Regions from separate parts of the Marinomonas gallaica genome, predicted to be linked through region 2. Evidence: predicted binding sites of a transcription regulator. Region 2 holds the regulator's gene; each other region holds the start of a gene.
The links. The regulator LexA, encoded in region 2, represses DNA repair genes until DNA is damaged. The targets are predictions, from matches to a motif close to TACTGTNTANNTANACAGTA.

Region 1 (4,727 bases), 570 kb from region 2:
GGTCTACCATGTTTTGTTATCACGGCCTATTGCGGACGATATCGCGCAGCGTTTTGCTAAGGGTATCCGGTTGCAAGGTGAAGCGGCAGCGACATTACCAGCACAGTTAGAGATAATCACGTCGACTGAAGTACGCTTAACCTTAACGGAAGGCAAGTTCCATCAGGTAAAACGTATGTTTGCTACGGTGGGTAATCGAGTGGTTGGTTTGCATCGTGAGCGCATTGGTGATGTTGTACTCGATGTCCCTGAATCTGGCTGGCGCTATTTAACCGTTGATGAAGTACGGTCTTTTACGCGTTAAGTTATTGATTAATTGACTCATCCTCGTAATCTCGCAAAGATATACACACAATTCTATGTAGAGTCGATACATGACCATCGGACGTCAGCGTTACCGCCTGTTGCAAGGGCTACTGCCTTTGTCTAAATCCCGTTTTTCGCAAGAAGCCATTGCGGGCCTAACATTGGCCGCGCTCGCGATTCCTGAAGTAATGGGTTATACACAAATTGCAGGAGTGCCGGTGGTGACGGGGCTTTATACCATGCTGCTGCCTATGTTGTTATTCGCTGTATTTGGGGCATCGAGACAACTGGTGGTCGGTGCTGATTCAGCCACCGCAGCGATGTTAGCCACGGCATTAGCGGGTATGGCGCTGGCTGGTTCGGATGATTACATGGCCATGGCTGGAACTCTGGCGTTGTTGGTCAGTGCGATGTTGCTTATTGCACGCTTACTCAACTTAGGCGTGTTGGCCAATTTCTTATCGCGCACCGTATTGATCGGCTTTCTTAGTGGTGTTGGCATACAAGTTTCCTTAAGTCAAGTATCGGGAATGCTGGGCATTGAGCATGAAGGCGTCAGTTCATTAGCACACTTAGTGTTGCATTGGCCGGCATTGAATAGTTTGAATATTTACACGCTAGTCGTGTCTTTATTGACACTTATTTTGGTGGTTGGGATGCGTTTATGGTCGCCGCGGATACCGGGCGCGTTACTTGCCGTAATCGGCGCGATGATTGTGAGTTGGCTACTGGACCTACAAACACATGGCTTAGCTCTCGTTGGGGCCGTGCCGAGCGGTTTGCCTACACTCCAGTTCCCTGTGTTTATGTTAACGTGGGATCAATTTACACAGCTGATTCCAACCGCGTTTGCCATGTTTATGGTGATTATTGCGCAAAGCTCTGCCACCTCTCGTGCTTATGCTGCGCGCCATCAAGAAACAGTCGATGATAATGCCGATCTGATTGGCCTTGGCATGGCCAATTTAGGCGCGGGTTTATCCGGTGCGTTTGTGGTCAATGGCAGTCCAACCAAAACTCAAATGCTGGACGGTTCCGGAGGTCGCAGTCAACTATCTCATTTGATTACGGTGGCGGTGGTTGTGGCGGTGTTGCTGTTTCTAACAGAGCCTTTGGCGTACCTACCTCACGCTACGCTGGCGACGATTGTGTTTTTGGTCGGCATTGAATTGATCGACATTAAAGGACTCCGAGATGTGTGGTATGAGCGCCGCTGGGAGTTTTGGGTGGCGTTGACTACGATGATTGCCGTTGTCGTTCTAGGGGTTGAACTGGGTATTTTGGCTGCCATTGCCTTGTCTCTTCTGGTTCATACTCGCCATGGGTATCGGCCGGTGAACAGTGTCATTGTACCCAATGGTCATGGTCGCTGGCGTGGGGTGCCACTTAACAACAATGCTCAGTTGATGCCGGGGCTGCAGGTGTATCGCTTCACTCATGGGATGTATTACGCCAACGCGGCGCTGATGAACCGAGAGGTCTTGTACTTAGTGAACAGTGCTCGACCCGCATTAGATTGGTTTTGTATCGAAGCGAATGCGGTGGATGATGTGGACTATACCTCAGCAAAAACCTTGCTTTCTCTCGTCGACGAATTGCAAAAATGTCACGTTAGGCTTGTTTTTGCAGAAGTGTCGGATCGGGTTCGCGAAGAATTGGATCGTTCTGGCATTACTGAACAGGTGGGCGAAGACGCTTATTATCAATCCGTTTCCGATGTTGTTGAAGCTTATAAAGTACACGCCCATTCATGAATGAGCCGATACGTTGGACTCTATAAACACTGATCTAGCTCTATATTCTACGGCTTTGACATAGTTGCTTGCGTTTTAGCCCTGTCGCCCGACAACAAAACCCCGGTGAGCTCTGCTTGTCGGGGTTTTGTTGTATCTGAATGTTAAAAATAGATGGGTCTTTATAAAAACTGAGCTATAATGCTGTATAAATATACAGCATATGGGGATCGTTATGCGTGTGACATACCTCGGTTCTGCGGAGTCGGCCGCTTTTCTTGCGTCTAAGCAGATGGCTATTCCGCTTTATGTTGAGTCTGTCTCGGCAGGCTTTCCATCACCTGCTCAGGATTTTGTTGAGCGCTCATTAGATCTAAATGAATTATGTATTCAGAATCCCAGCTCGACCTTTTTTGTGCGAGCACAAGGGGATTCTATGGTCGAGGCGGGGATTCATTCTGGAGACGTGTTGGTCATTGATCGCTCTTTAAGTGCTAAACACGGCGATATTGTGATTGCCTCGATTCATGGTGAGTTAACCGTCAAAGAGTTGCAGCTGAAACCAACAACCGTGTTGCGTCCTCATAATAAAGCGTATCCGGTGATCCCGATTTCGGAGCACTCCGAGTTGGAAATATTTGGCATTGTGACCGGCGTAGTGCGTAGGTTGGAGCGGTGAGTTCTATTTTTGCTTTAGTGGACTGCAATAACTTTTACGCCAGTTGTGAAAAGCTTTTTCGTCCGGATTTAAAACATCGTCCGGTGGTTGTGTTGTCGAACAACGATGGCTGCGTTGTCGCGCGTTCAAAAGAAGCAAAGGCGTTGGGAATTAAAATGGGCGTGCCCGTGTTCCAAATACGAGATCAGATCGAGCAACATAATATTGTGTGCTTCTCATCCAACTACGCATTGTATGCGGACTTGTCGCAACGAGTGATGTCTTTGTTAGAAGAGGAAGCGCCGCACGTCGAAATTTACTCAATTGACGAGGCCTTTCTGGATTTAACAGGGTTAGATGGTTGTGTGGATGTTCTAAGTTTTGGACAACATCTCAAAGCTAAAGTCGATCAATGCACTGGTATTACGGTAGGGGTGGGCATTGCGCCGACTAAAACATTGGCTAAACTCGCCAATCACGCGGCAAAAACTTATCCTGCGACAGGCTCAGTGGTAAATTTAATGGAGCGTGACCGTCAGCGCCGTTTGTTGGCATTGCTGGATGTGTCGGATGTTTGGGGGGTCGGAAGACGTTTAAGTAAGCGTCTATATGAACGCGGCATTTACACTGCGCTGGATTTAGCCGACGCCAATTCAAAGGTTATTCGCAGTGAGTTTTCGGTGGTATTAGAGCGAACGGTTCAAGAACTTAATGGGGTGTCTTGTATCGCGCTTGAAGACGCAGTGCCAGTGAAACAGCAAATTGTCTGCAGTCGTTCATTTGGTACACGCATCATCGAAAAAGAGGCATTAAAAGAAGCCATTGCTAAGTATATGGGGCGTGCCGCTGAAAAACTGCGCTCTGAGCAGCGGTTAGCGCGAGTGGTACAAGTGTTTATACGAACCGGTGCGTTTAACCCCAATGATGCCTATTACACGAATGCATTGACCATTGAATTATCTCATCCAACGAATGATTCCCGTGACTTACTCAAGGCGGCTTATGAGGTACTCGAAAAGCTTTATCGCCCTGGTTACCGATACGCTAAAGCGGGCGTTATGCTGACAGACTTTTATGAGCATCATGCCTACCAACAGGATATGTTCCAAGCAGATCCAGTACGCAAGGGGTCAAAAGCACTGATGGAGGTAATAGACAACATTAACCACAGTCGCCTTGGAAAGGTTTTTCTAGCAGCGCAAGGCACTTCAACCCCTTGGTCAATGAAGCGCGATCACTTGTCACCAGCGTACACGACGCAATGGTCTGACTTGCCTATCGTGCGTTGATGCGTCCCAATATCGAATAAATCGACTGAATCGCATTGAAGAAACAGATTTCAAATGAGTAAGTCTGGGGCGTTGAAAATCCGTCTATAGTGCTTTGTTCGACTTACTATGTGCTGATATGAGTAGATTGCGCAAACTATGTACACCTGTTGTTTAAATTCCGTTTATAACTCAAGTTAAATTAGACTGTATTTGCGAACTTTAGCTGGTTTAGAGAATGAATGGTTAGCTACTTCCATTATTCTTGCATTAATAACAGTAGACAGCACATTTACCGAAATTAATGGAGGAAAGTTGAAACGGAGTTTTTAGACCTTTTCTTATTCCGCATGGCCTCTAGTATTAATAACATCGAAACGCAAAACGTTGAGTGCAACGAAAGTTAACACGCAAACGTTTAATGTTTAATAAAAGAGACCTTAGCAGGAGGCTCATCATGAAAAAGTTAATTGCAATCACATCAGCTGTTTTAGCAACCTCTGCCATCACATCGCCAGCGTTTGCCGACAACATCTCTGATGATCTTCGTATGGCTGAAGCACGTTACGAATCAATGGCAACTGAAATAGAGTCCGAAGGCTACCAAGTTGATTCGTTGTATACGGAGCCAATGACGACGTCACAAAAGCTAGATACCGTAAAAGAAAAAAACATGGAGCTGAAAGGCGTACTAAATAGCCTTGAAACGTCGCAATAAAAACGCAGCTAAAATTTTCTAAGCTATTATTTTTTAAAGCATAT
Region 2 (4,727 bases):
AAAGAGCAATACATTATGACTGAAATAGAAGGCAAGCCTACAGGCTGGAAAGCCTTCTACGAAGGTGGTAAGTGGAAAATTGATCACGGTAAAAAGAAAAAATGATGTCATCTAGTTTGGCAAGTAGCACTAATCAACGCTTAGATGCGGCGCGTCGCCTGCTGGTTCAAAGCCAGCAGGAAGAAGGCGAATGGCTCATGAACAGCTATGAATCTTCTGCAGTGTTCCAGCTACGCAGTGGTTTGAATGGTTTACTTCAAGAGGTGATGGCTTCTTATAATCTTTCCTGCCAAGTTGATATTGACGTCATGGTTCGTGCCAGCGAAGAAAGAGGGATTGCTATCCCAGTGCTGTTAGAGTTAATGCAACTTAAATCATCTAGGCAGTCTTGGTTGTCTCAATTGCTAGATACATTTGATGCAGCACTTGAGTGTCGTGCTGCAAATCAGGCATACTCCGCAGCGGGTAATGTTGAGCTGATCGGTCGAGGTTCTGATGCTGGTAGCTCAACCAAACACATCTTAAGCTCTTTAACTGAGCTCGTCTTACGTTTTCGTGAAGACGCCGCAGAATATTAATGATGAAAGATACGTATTTAGAAATAGTAGAATTAGAAAATGGCGAGATTGTCTTGCGCCCAGCAGGGGAAGACGACGATAAAACACCGATTGCCACACTGACCATTTCTGATGACACGAAAGACTTTTTGAAGGATCGTTATTTTGAATTGGCTAAATGTATGTTCCATGCGGGCATAGATTTTGTTTATTCAGATGACTTCGATGGTTTAGATGGCTCTGATTCCGATGTGTATGATGAAGAATTCATGCCTCGGATATTGCACTGATAATTAAAGTTAAGGGTTAAAATTCATGGCCGCTATAAGTAAAACACTTAAAGCAGCCATGATGGGGTTCTCAAGTTTTACAACCCACGTCGAATAACACCAACCGATAAGCCTTCAATAGCGAAATCTTCGCTTTCAAGATCAACGATGATGTCACTGAACTCTTCGTTTTCTGGAATCAGTCGAACTTCACGACCTTTTTGCTCGAAACGCTTTACTGTTACTTCGTCACCAATGCGCGCAACAACGATTTGTCCATTACGAACCGTATGTGTTTTATGAACGGCTAATAAGTCACCATCCATAATGCCGGCATTTTTCATACTCATACCGTTAACCGATAATAGATAATCAGCTTTAGGGGTGAACATTTCCGGCGCAACACTGATACGTGAATCGATGTTTTCTTGCGCTAAAATAGGGTAACCTGCTGCTACTCGACCAATGATGGGCAATGTTCCATTTTCATCGTTTGCACTGACAGGTTCAGGATCGACAAGACGAATGCCTCGCGATGCACCAGAAAGCATTTCAATAGCGCCTTTCTTGCACAGAGCCTTTAAGTGTTCTTCTGCAGCGTTTGGGGATCTAAAGCCTAGGCGCGCAGCAATCTCGGCACGAGTCGGTGGAAACCCCGTTTCGATAATGAATTCGCGTATAGTCTCTAGTACATCAGACTGTCTTTTCGTTAATTTAATCATATGGCATCTGTTTGTTTATACAGTTACTGTTATTATATACAGCTATCAATTAATTGCTCAACTAAATTCAATGCTTTCAGACTCAATTAAACAAAATATTCAAACGGCTTACCGCGCTTACCTTGAAGCAAAAGGCCATAAAGCACGTGTTGGGCAGCGACAAATGATCGCTACCATTGCGCGGACCCTTGGTGCCATTAAACAAGGCGCAGAAGGCGAACGCCTAGGTGAAAAGCACGTTGCTGTGGTAGAGGCGGGGACCGGTACGGGCAAAACCCTATCGTACTGCTTGTCTGCTATTCCGATTGCTAAAGAGAAAGGCGTCAAGCTGGTGATTTCCACGGCTACAGTGGCTCTACAAGAACAAATTCTTCATAAAGAGCTTCCTAGTCTACTAGAGCTAACCGATTACAGTTTTCGCTATACCTTGGCGAAAGGTCGTGGGCGTTATATGTGTCTGAATAACTTGGAAGGTTTTTTAGGTGCTGAAGAACAAGCCACGGATGATATGTTTGCTGGATTATTCGAACAGCACCTTGCTGCCGACGACATCAATACAGCGCTTTATCAAGAAATGGATGAAGCATTAGAAAGTGGCAAATGGGACGGCGATAAAGACAACTGGGAAGGCATCATCCGTGAACAAGATTGGCGTCGACTCACCACTGATCACCAACAGTGTACAAATCGTAACTGTGCTAACTTTTCAGTCTGTCCATTTTTTAAAGCCCGCGCAGAGTTAGAAACCGCCGATGTGATCGTTGCCAATCATGATTTGGTCCTAGCAGATTTATCGTTGGGCGGCGGTGCTATATTGTCTGATCCCAAAGAAACCATATATGTATTCGACGAAGGTCATCACCTACCAGACAAAGCCATCAGCCACTTTCGCCATGAAGTTAGATTACAGCAGAGCATTAGCTGGCTAAAACAGTTAGATAAAAACTTGATCAACTTACGTCAAGAGCTAACCAATGAGGTAAGTTTAACGGGTCAGATCTTATTAAAAATACCACAGCAGATCCAAAGCACTATTAACTTTATTCAATACGTTCAGCAGGGACTGGCTCCATTTATTCAAGAGTTAGGCTTAGATCAAGATTCTCGTCAGCATCGTTTTGAATTTGGTGTCATTCCAGATGAACTACGTCAACTGGCGTACAGTTTGGCTATGTCTTATCAAAAGCTGTTTAAGCAGATTGAAAACATTCAGGATGAATGTAAAAAAGTGAAGCAGAATGAAGGGATGGGCATTAAAGAAGATACCGCAGAAAGCTGGCTGCCTATCTTAGGTGTCATTTTAGGGCGCCTAGAAACCTGCACCGAACTGTGGAAGCTTTATTCAGCGCTGGATGACCAACAATACCCACCTAATGCCCGCTGGTTGCTTGTCGTGGGTCAGGGCATGGATCAAGACATTGAATTGGGTGGTTCACCTATTTTGGCAGCTCATACGCTGCGTATGCAGCTGTGGGACAAATGCTTTGGTGCAGTCGTCACCTCCGCCACATTGACGGCATTAAACGAATTTCACCGCTTTAATATGCGCTCTGGCGTGCCCAGAGAAAGTGAATACCTTCGTGTTATCAGCCCATTTGATTTCGCCAATAAAGGCACCCTTATTGTGCCGGACATGGAGGTTGAACCGAATCAAGCCGATGCACACAGTAAAGAACTGATTCGATATTTGAATGACAAAGTAGATCCATTGTTAGGTTCATTGGTTCTATTTTCATCACGTCGTCAAATGGAAGAAGTCGCCGCAGGCTTAAAAGACACACTTAAAGATATTTTGTTGATACAAGGCGAGCAGTCAAAACGCATTATTTTAGAAACCCACAAAGAGGCGATTGACGCTAAAAAAGGCAGTTTGTTATTTGGCTTGGCCAGTTTTGCAGAAGGTGTCGATTTACCTGGTGACTATCTCACGCGCGTATACATTGCTAAAATTCCATTTGCGGTGCCAGACGATCCGGTTGAAGCGACTTTGGCGGAGTGGATTCAAAGGCGTGGAGGTAACCCTTTTATGGAAATAACGATTCCTGATGCGTCTCTGCGCCTTGTTCAAGCCACTGGACGTTTACTTCGTAGTGAGAATGACAGTGGCGAAATTCACATTCTCGATAAGCGTCTTCGCACCAAACGCTATGGCTCACAGCTGATCAATAGCTTACCGCCTTATAAACAGATTTAACAAACTAAAGGTGATAACTGAGTGCCATTTAGGTACACTCGGAGCCCTGTTAACAAACATTCATTTAAAAGAGATTAAAGACTCTCACATGGAAAAACAGCAAGAAGCCGCGCGCCCAGCCTCTAAAGGGCCAAAGCGCCAGCGCAGACCCCGTCGTAAACACAACAAAAGCAGTGCTAACGCCACGGGAGCTAACGCTCCGGCTGCTGAAAAGGAAACTAATGTGCTTTGGTCTATTGATGACTTTAACGTTCCAGAAGTAGAAGGCAAAACTCGTTTCCACGATCTAAATCTTCCAGATCGCGTACTTCGCGCAATTCAAACCATGGGCTTTGAATACTGCAGCGAAATTCAAGCAGCAACGCTACCCGCTACATTACAAGGTTATGACCTGATCGGCCAAGCTCAAACTGGCACAGGTAAAACTGCCGCCTTTCTGATTGCTATGATCAGTGACTTTTTGGATTACCCTGAAAAGCAAGAACGCCAAAACCATTTTCCACGTGGTCTAATCATTGCGCCGACACGTGAATTGGCTCTTCAAATTGCTGATGAGGCAGAGAAGCTCACTAAGTTTACAAACTTAAATGTTGTGTCTCTAGTCGGCGGCATGGATTACGACAAACAACGTAAACAACTTGAATCTCTGCATGTTGATCTAGTTGTTGCAACACCTGGTCGTTTGCTCGACTTCGCGCGCAACAAGAAAGTGATGCTCAACAAAGTAGAATGCGTCGTGCTGGATGAAGCAGATCGAATGCTATCTATGGGCTTTATCCCAGACGTTAAAAGTATCATTCGTATGACCCCTCATAAAGAGCGTCGTCAGACCATGCTGTTCAGTGCTACGTTCCCAAAAGATGTTCAAGCACTGGCGCGACAGTGGACGTATCATCCGCAAGACGTATCAGTTGTACCGAAAGAGACGACGAACAAGAATATCGATCAGGTGATTTATACGGTTTCGGCTGGTCAAAAATGGCCT
Region 3 (4,727 bases), 1.0 Mb from region 2:
TTTAGCGCAAAGATAGCGTCTTTTTACGTGTTTTAAACAAAATAATGGGACGTTCTAAAAGAAGGGAAAACAAAATAACAAGATAGGAATAATTGCTGTCGATCAATAAAAAACCGACAGCAATGTCATCAGTACTTAGTGGTGATGGCCACCTACACCGTGGGCATGACCGTGAGAAACTTCCTCTGCAGTCGCTTCACGCGTGTCGATGACTTGTACGGAAAATGTGAGCTCTTTGCCGGCCAAAGGATGGTTTAGATCCACTGTCGCATGTTTAAGACCCGCTTTAACGATGGTCACTTGGCGTGCGCCTTGATCTGTGCGTACGGTTGCAACCATACCTGGCTTCCACTTTTTAGCGCCGTGTAGGTGCTTAACAGGAATCTGCTGTGTTTTGCCTTCTTCGCGCTCACCGTAGCCTTCAGCGCAGGGTACAGTCACTTCAAACTCATCACCCGCAGATTTACCCAGCATGGCTTTTTCAAGACCTGGAATGATATTACCGTGGCCATGTAGGTACGCCAGCGGATCATTCCCAGCCGATGTTTCAATTAGAGTGTCGCCTTCACGAAGCGTGTAGTGAAATTGCACTACCGAATTGTCTGCAATAGACATAAATTATCCTCATCTAAAAAATGGGTGCTATGCTAACTTAAACAGCACCTGTTACCTAAAAAATCATAAATTCAATGCTATCGTCGGTGATAACGATGTTTTTCACCATTTTCGCAGCCGCTTTTTCCATTGATGAATGGTTAAGCACATACACTGGGTGCGTATCAAAATAACCCGCCAGCGCTTTTTCGAACTCATCGTGTAATGAGCCAAGCGTATTACGTAACATCTGATCACTGATACTTGAGCCTTGAACGGTTATCTGTGTCAACTTTGCACCCACTAGATACACACGATCTTCTTCAATACGCAGTCCCGATTCAAACGACGGATCCAGCTGAGTTTGCATACTCATATCTTGGCCAAATACGTTCAACGTACCGCGAATATCGGTTTTCATATCCACCATTACCAATCCGCCATCTCGCTGGGTAAGATCGATTTTGGCCTGTTTGATCAATAGATCAAGGTTTAACGTGGAACCCTCTAACGTCAGCTGAATGATATCTGGCTGAGACGTTTCTAAACGCTGTGCGACTTCACGATTCAATTCGTCTTCGGTCACACTCATATCAGAGCAACCGGACAGCATGACTGTCACAGCCAAGCCCGCTAGCCACATTAGCTTTTTCTTCATAGTGATCGCGCCTCCTACAATTGACGCTTTTTATCAAACCAAATGCGCATAAAGTCTTCGGTGACTTTCTGCTCAATTTCTGAAGCTTCCTGCGTCGGGCAAAACAGTGAGACAGTAAACACGTTGTAGCCTTCAATCGTCGTACGGACTCTTACTTTGGGTTCAGGGCCCGCAATTTTGATGTCCAACCGTTTTTCAATCAAATTATTATACCGAATCGCCACTTCATGAAAGTGCTCACTGTATTCCTTTATTTTGGCAAGGATCGGCTCTTTTATTTCAAACAAATTTACGTCGTCTGTCAGTCTAGAAATCGAAAAGGTATGTTCAATATAACGACGCATGTAGTTTAAGTTTTGCACCGAGTTTGTTAGCAATACACTGTTTGGCACCACGGTTGTTCGGCCAGTATAGGCGTAGCTACCACCCTTAAAATCAACTTCAAACAAGGTGGTGGACAACCAATCGCTGTCGGTAACCTCTCCGTCATAATTGCCAATACGCACCCAGTCGCCTACGGTATAAGGGCGTGTGCTGGCCTTATAAAACGCGCCAACGATACAAGAAATAAACTCTTTTGTGGCAATGACCAATGCCACCATAAACGCTGCAATGGAAATGGCTATGTCTTGCAGTTCTGCTGACCAGATGATCACCAGACCAATCACGATCAGTAGATTAAACACATTATCAACGGTGTTTAATCGACGACGCTTGCGATCTACATCCAGCTTTTCATTGGCTCGCAATAGTCGTTTAACATAGCGACCAACTAGCACAACCCCTAATATCCAAAGTAACGTAGCAATGTATTCAAAATTGTCCGTTAATAACGACCAATTAATTTCAGACCATTCAACGCCAAACATAATTTCTTTAAGCCTCCTATTTTGCCGCCACTTTACCATGTCCCCGCCATTAGCCAAACAAAATACTAGACAACCCTAAATTATTATCTGTATATTTATACAGTATTCTAAATGAGGTGCGATTTATGCCTGTCGTAATTAAATATGTTGTTGAACGCAATGGTGTTGAAAAGATGACCTTCTCCTCTAAAGCGGAAGCAGATCACTATGACAAGCTATTGGAAACTGCAGAAAGCCTAGAAGATTTACTGCTCTCCAGCGGCGTTGTAGACGATGAAAAATTGACCGCTAAGCTAGCTATGTACTTAGCCGAAAACAAAGACGATGTGCTTGAAGCCTTCGGAAATAAACGTAAAAAAACCGCTAAGAAGTCGAGCAATGAGCGCTCTTCTAAATCGGGCAGTAAGCCTGAATCGGAGGTGCTTGAAGACCTAGTGATCGAACCGGATGAAACCTCTTACGTTGACGACAACGGTGACGATTACCGCGCCAGTGACGATGCCATTGATTACAACAAAGATGAGATCTACAGCGACAGTGATGCAGCTTAAGCTGCATCACTGTCGCCTTATCACACAGGAATATTCCACAGCCAAACTAGCCATGCGAGCCCTAGGCCAAGCGACAACACTGCGCCAACTCGTGGTGTTTGTATTGTCTCGTTCGACTCTCCCCGTTTGAGCTTTTTGCCGTGTAGCATGGCTGCGACCAAGCGCTCTTTGAAACGCACTTCATGGTACAACACAGCCAAGATATGTAAGGCAACCAACGCTAATAATATATTGGGTAAAAAATGATGAACGCTGCCTAACTGAGCGGTCATCTCGTCTGAGATAGAACCGTAGAAAGGCCCAAACCAAAAAATCTCATCACTGGTAAATAAGCCACTGCCCCACTGAGCCGTCAAAGCAAGCAATAACAAAATCACCATAACACCACCCACGGGGTTATGGCCTAAATACTCCTCTCCCTTTCCTATTAGCAAGGTTTTGCTGTACTTAAATACATCTACAGGATGATATATAAACTGTTTAAATCTAGCAAAATCCGACCCAATGAAACCGTAAATAACCCGCGCGATAATGACGGCCGATAACCCATAGCCAAAGTAAAAATGCAGCTCCATGAAATCGCCATCACTTTTTCCGGTGATGATCAGCCCCGTAAACAATATCACCAATGACCAATGCATTAGCCGCACTGGCCAATCCCAAACTAATACCTTTTGTGCCTGCATGGCTGTCTCCTTAAAGAATGCATTCATTGTTTTAACGCTTTATGTCTTACTATACTGACTATAGGATTTGCCTTTTTCCCCAATATTAGGGACAGTAAAGAATCGAATGGATTTCACTTCTGTCCGCAGTTACGAGGCAGTAAGGAGCGCAAGACCGTGATCATTGGGCTTATCATAATCGTAGTGGTGCTACTCTTTGTAGCTGGCTACGTTTTATTTACGCAAAAATACCTTTACGTACATCACTCGACATTACTAACCTCTCCCGTTGACTCGTTGCAAGAACATACTTTGCAATTAGAGTTTTGGTCGAGTTGGTTGCCGTGGGCACTGTATGACGAAAGTGCATCAGTACTGGTAAACCAACGTAACAGTCAATCCTTGAACGGTGCTTTGATCCAGCTCAAAGGCCAACACTTAGGTACGCTTTCTTGCCATATAGAGCAAGGTGACGACCCAAAATTAATTCGGTTTTATGTGACATCGGATCACTTTTATCTAAACCCAATTCAGATTCAAGTCGAGCTTACACACACAGAAGGCCAACAAACATTGTTAAATGTTACCGCCAGCAGTGAACTCAACTTTTGGCATCGCTACCGTCAAAATACAGAACTTAAACAACTGCATTCTGACATGCACTTACTGCTGATTCGCTTAAAAGCGCGCATGCCAAGCTCTCGCGACGCGAGCATTCATTTTGACGTGCAAGGCTGTCGAGCCTTACAAAATGTCGACGCTGTTACACGTCCATTTATTGTGAGTGACCGTCCTATGTCAATGAAAATGGAACAAGGCTTTCGCGACCTCAATACAGCCTTAGGCCCTGATAATCCCCCGGCTGGACCTCGTTTTGCACTTTATGAAGCCGCAAACCTTAGCCAGCATTACTTTGTCGGTAAACTCGGTATTCCTATTCAGTGCTTTAGCCCCTGTGAGGCACAACCTGAGAAAATAACATTTAAAGGCAAATACATTGGGCTTAAATATCAAGGCAGCTACCAACATTTGTGGTTGGCGTGGCATGTACTTCATACTTACAGCAGACTGCATGGCTACAAACATGCCAAGCAACGTATGAGTCTAGAAGTGTATGAAACGTCTCCTCGGGAAACACCTGACGAAGAAAATTACATAACGGTTCTGCACCTGCCCATTCAATAAATTCGATGGCGTCTGCTTACAATGAGTTCAGACCCCATTAATCGCTAAGCTGTACATACCATGTCCAGTTGCGCCCTTAGGATTAGATAAAGTGAACAACACTATGGATAATGCTTTGTACATTCGACATTTAGAAACATTACTACAGCGCTATCGCATTGCTAGCAGTCAATTTCAACTGGACACCATCGTGGTCGGTGCAGGC

Region 1: umuD (translesion error-prone DNA polymerase V autoproteolytic subunit) is a predicted target of LexA. The motif match lies at 2,242-2,261, and genes of this name have one in related genera.
Region 3: ACPUEK_RS17215 (YebG family protein) is a predicted target of LexA. The motif match lies at 2,207-2,226, and genes of this name have one in related genera.

Annotation. Positions count from the first base shown of each region.
Region 1 is NZ_CP187511.1:3,174,865-3,179,591, reverse strand. Features, by position in the region: gene ACPUEK_RS14980 (pseudouridine synthase) at 1-304, shown strand, start outside; gene ACPUEK_RS14975 (SulP family inorganic anion transporter) at 375-2,060, shown strand; gene umuD (translesion error-prone DNA polymerase V autoproteolytic subunit) at 2,275-2,718, shown strand; gene umuC (translesion error-prone DNA polymerase V subunit UmuC) at 2,715-3,986, shown strand; gene ACPUEK_RS14960 (hypothetical protein) at 4,423-4,683, shown strand.
Region 2 is NZ_CP187511.1:2,603,763-2,608,489, reverse strand. Features, by position in the region: gene topA (type I DNA topoisomerase) at 1-105, shown strand, start outside; gene ACPUEK_RS12210 (DUF6586 family protein) at 102-578, shown strand; gene ACPUEK_RS12205 (hypothetical protein) at 578-847, shown strand; gene lexA (transcriptional repressor LexA) at 925-1,548, opposite strand; gene dinG (ATP-dependent DNA helicase DinG) at 1,619-3,742, shown strand; gene ACPUEK_RS12190 (DEAD/DEAH box helicase) at 3,831-4,727, shown strand, end outside.
Region 3 is NZ_CP187511.1:3,627,953-3,632,679, forward strand. Features, by position in the region: gene ACPUEK_RS17200 (FKBP-type peptidyl-prolyl cis-trans isomerase) at 136-615, opposite strand; gene ACPUEK_RS17205 (DUF1439 domain-containing protein) at 671-1,252, opposite strand; gene ACPUEK_RS17210 (mechanosensitive ion channel family protein) at 1,267-2,121, opposite strand; gene ACPUEK_RS17215 (YebG family protein) at 2,247-2,672, shown strand; gene ACPUEK_RS17220 (cytochrome b/b6 domain-containing protein) at 2,693-3,358, opposite strand; gene ACPUEK_RS17225 (hypothetical protein) at 3,515-4,522, shown strand; gene pepQ (Xaa-Pro dipeptidase) at 4,614-4,727, shown strand, end outside.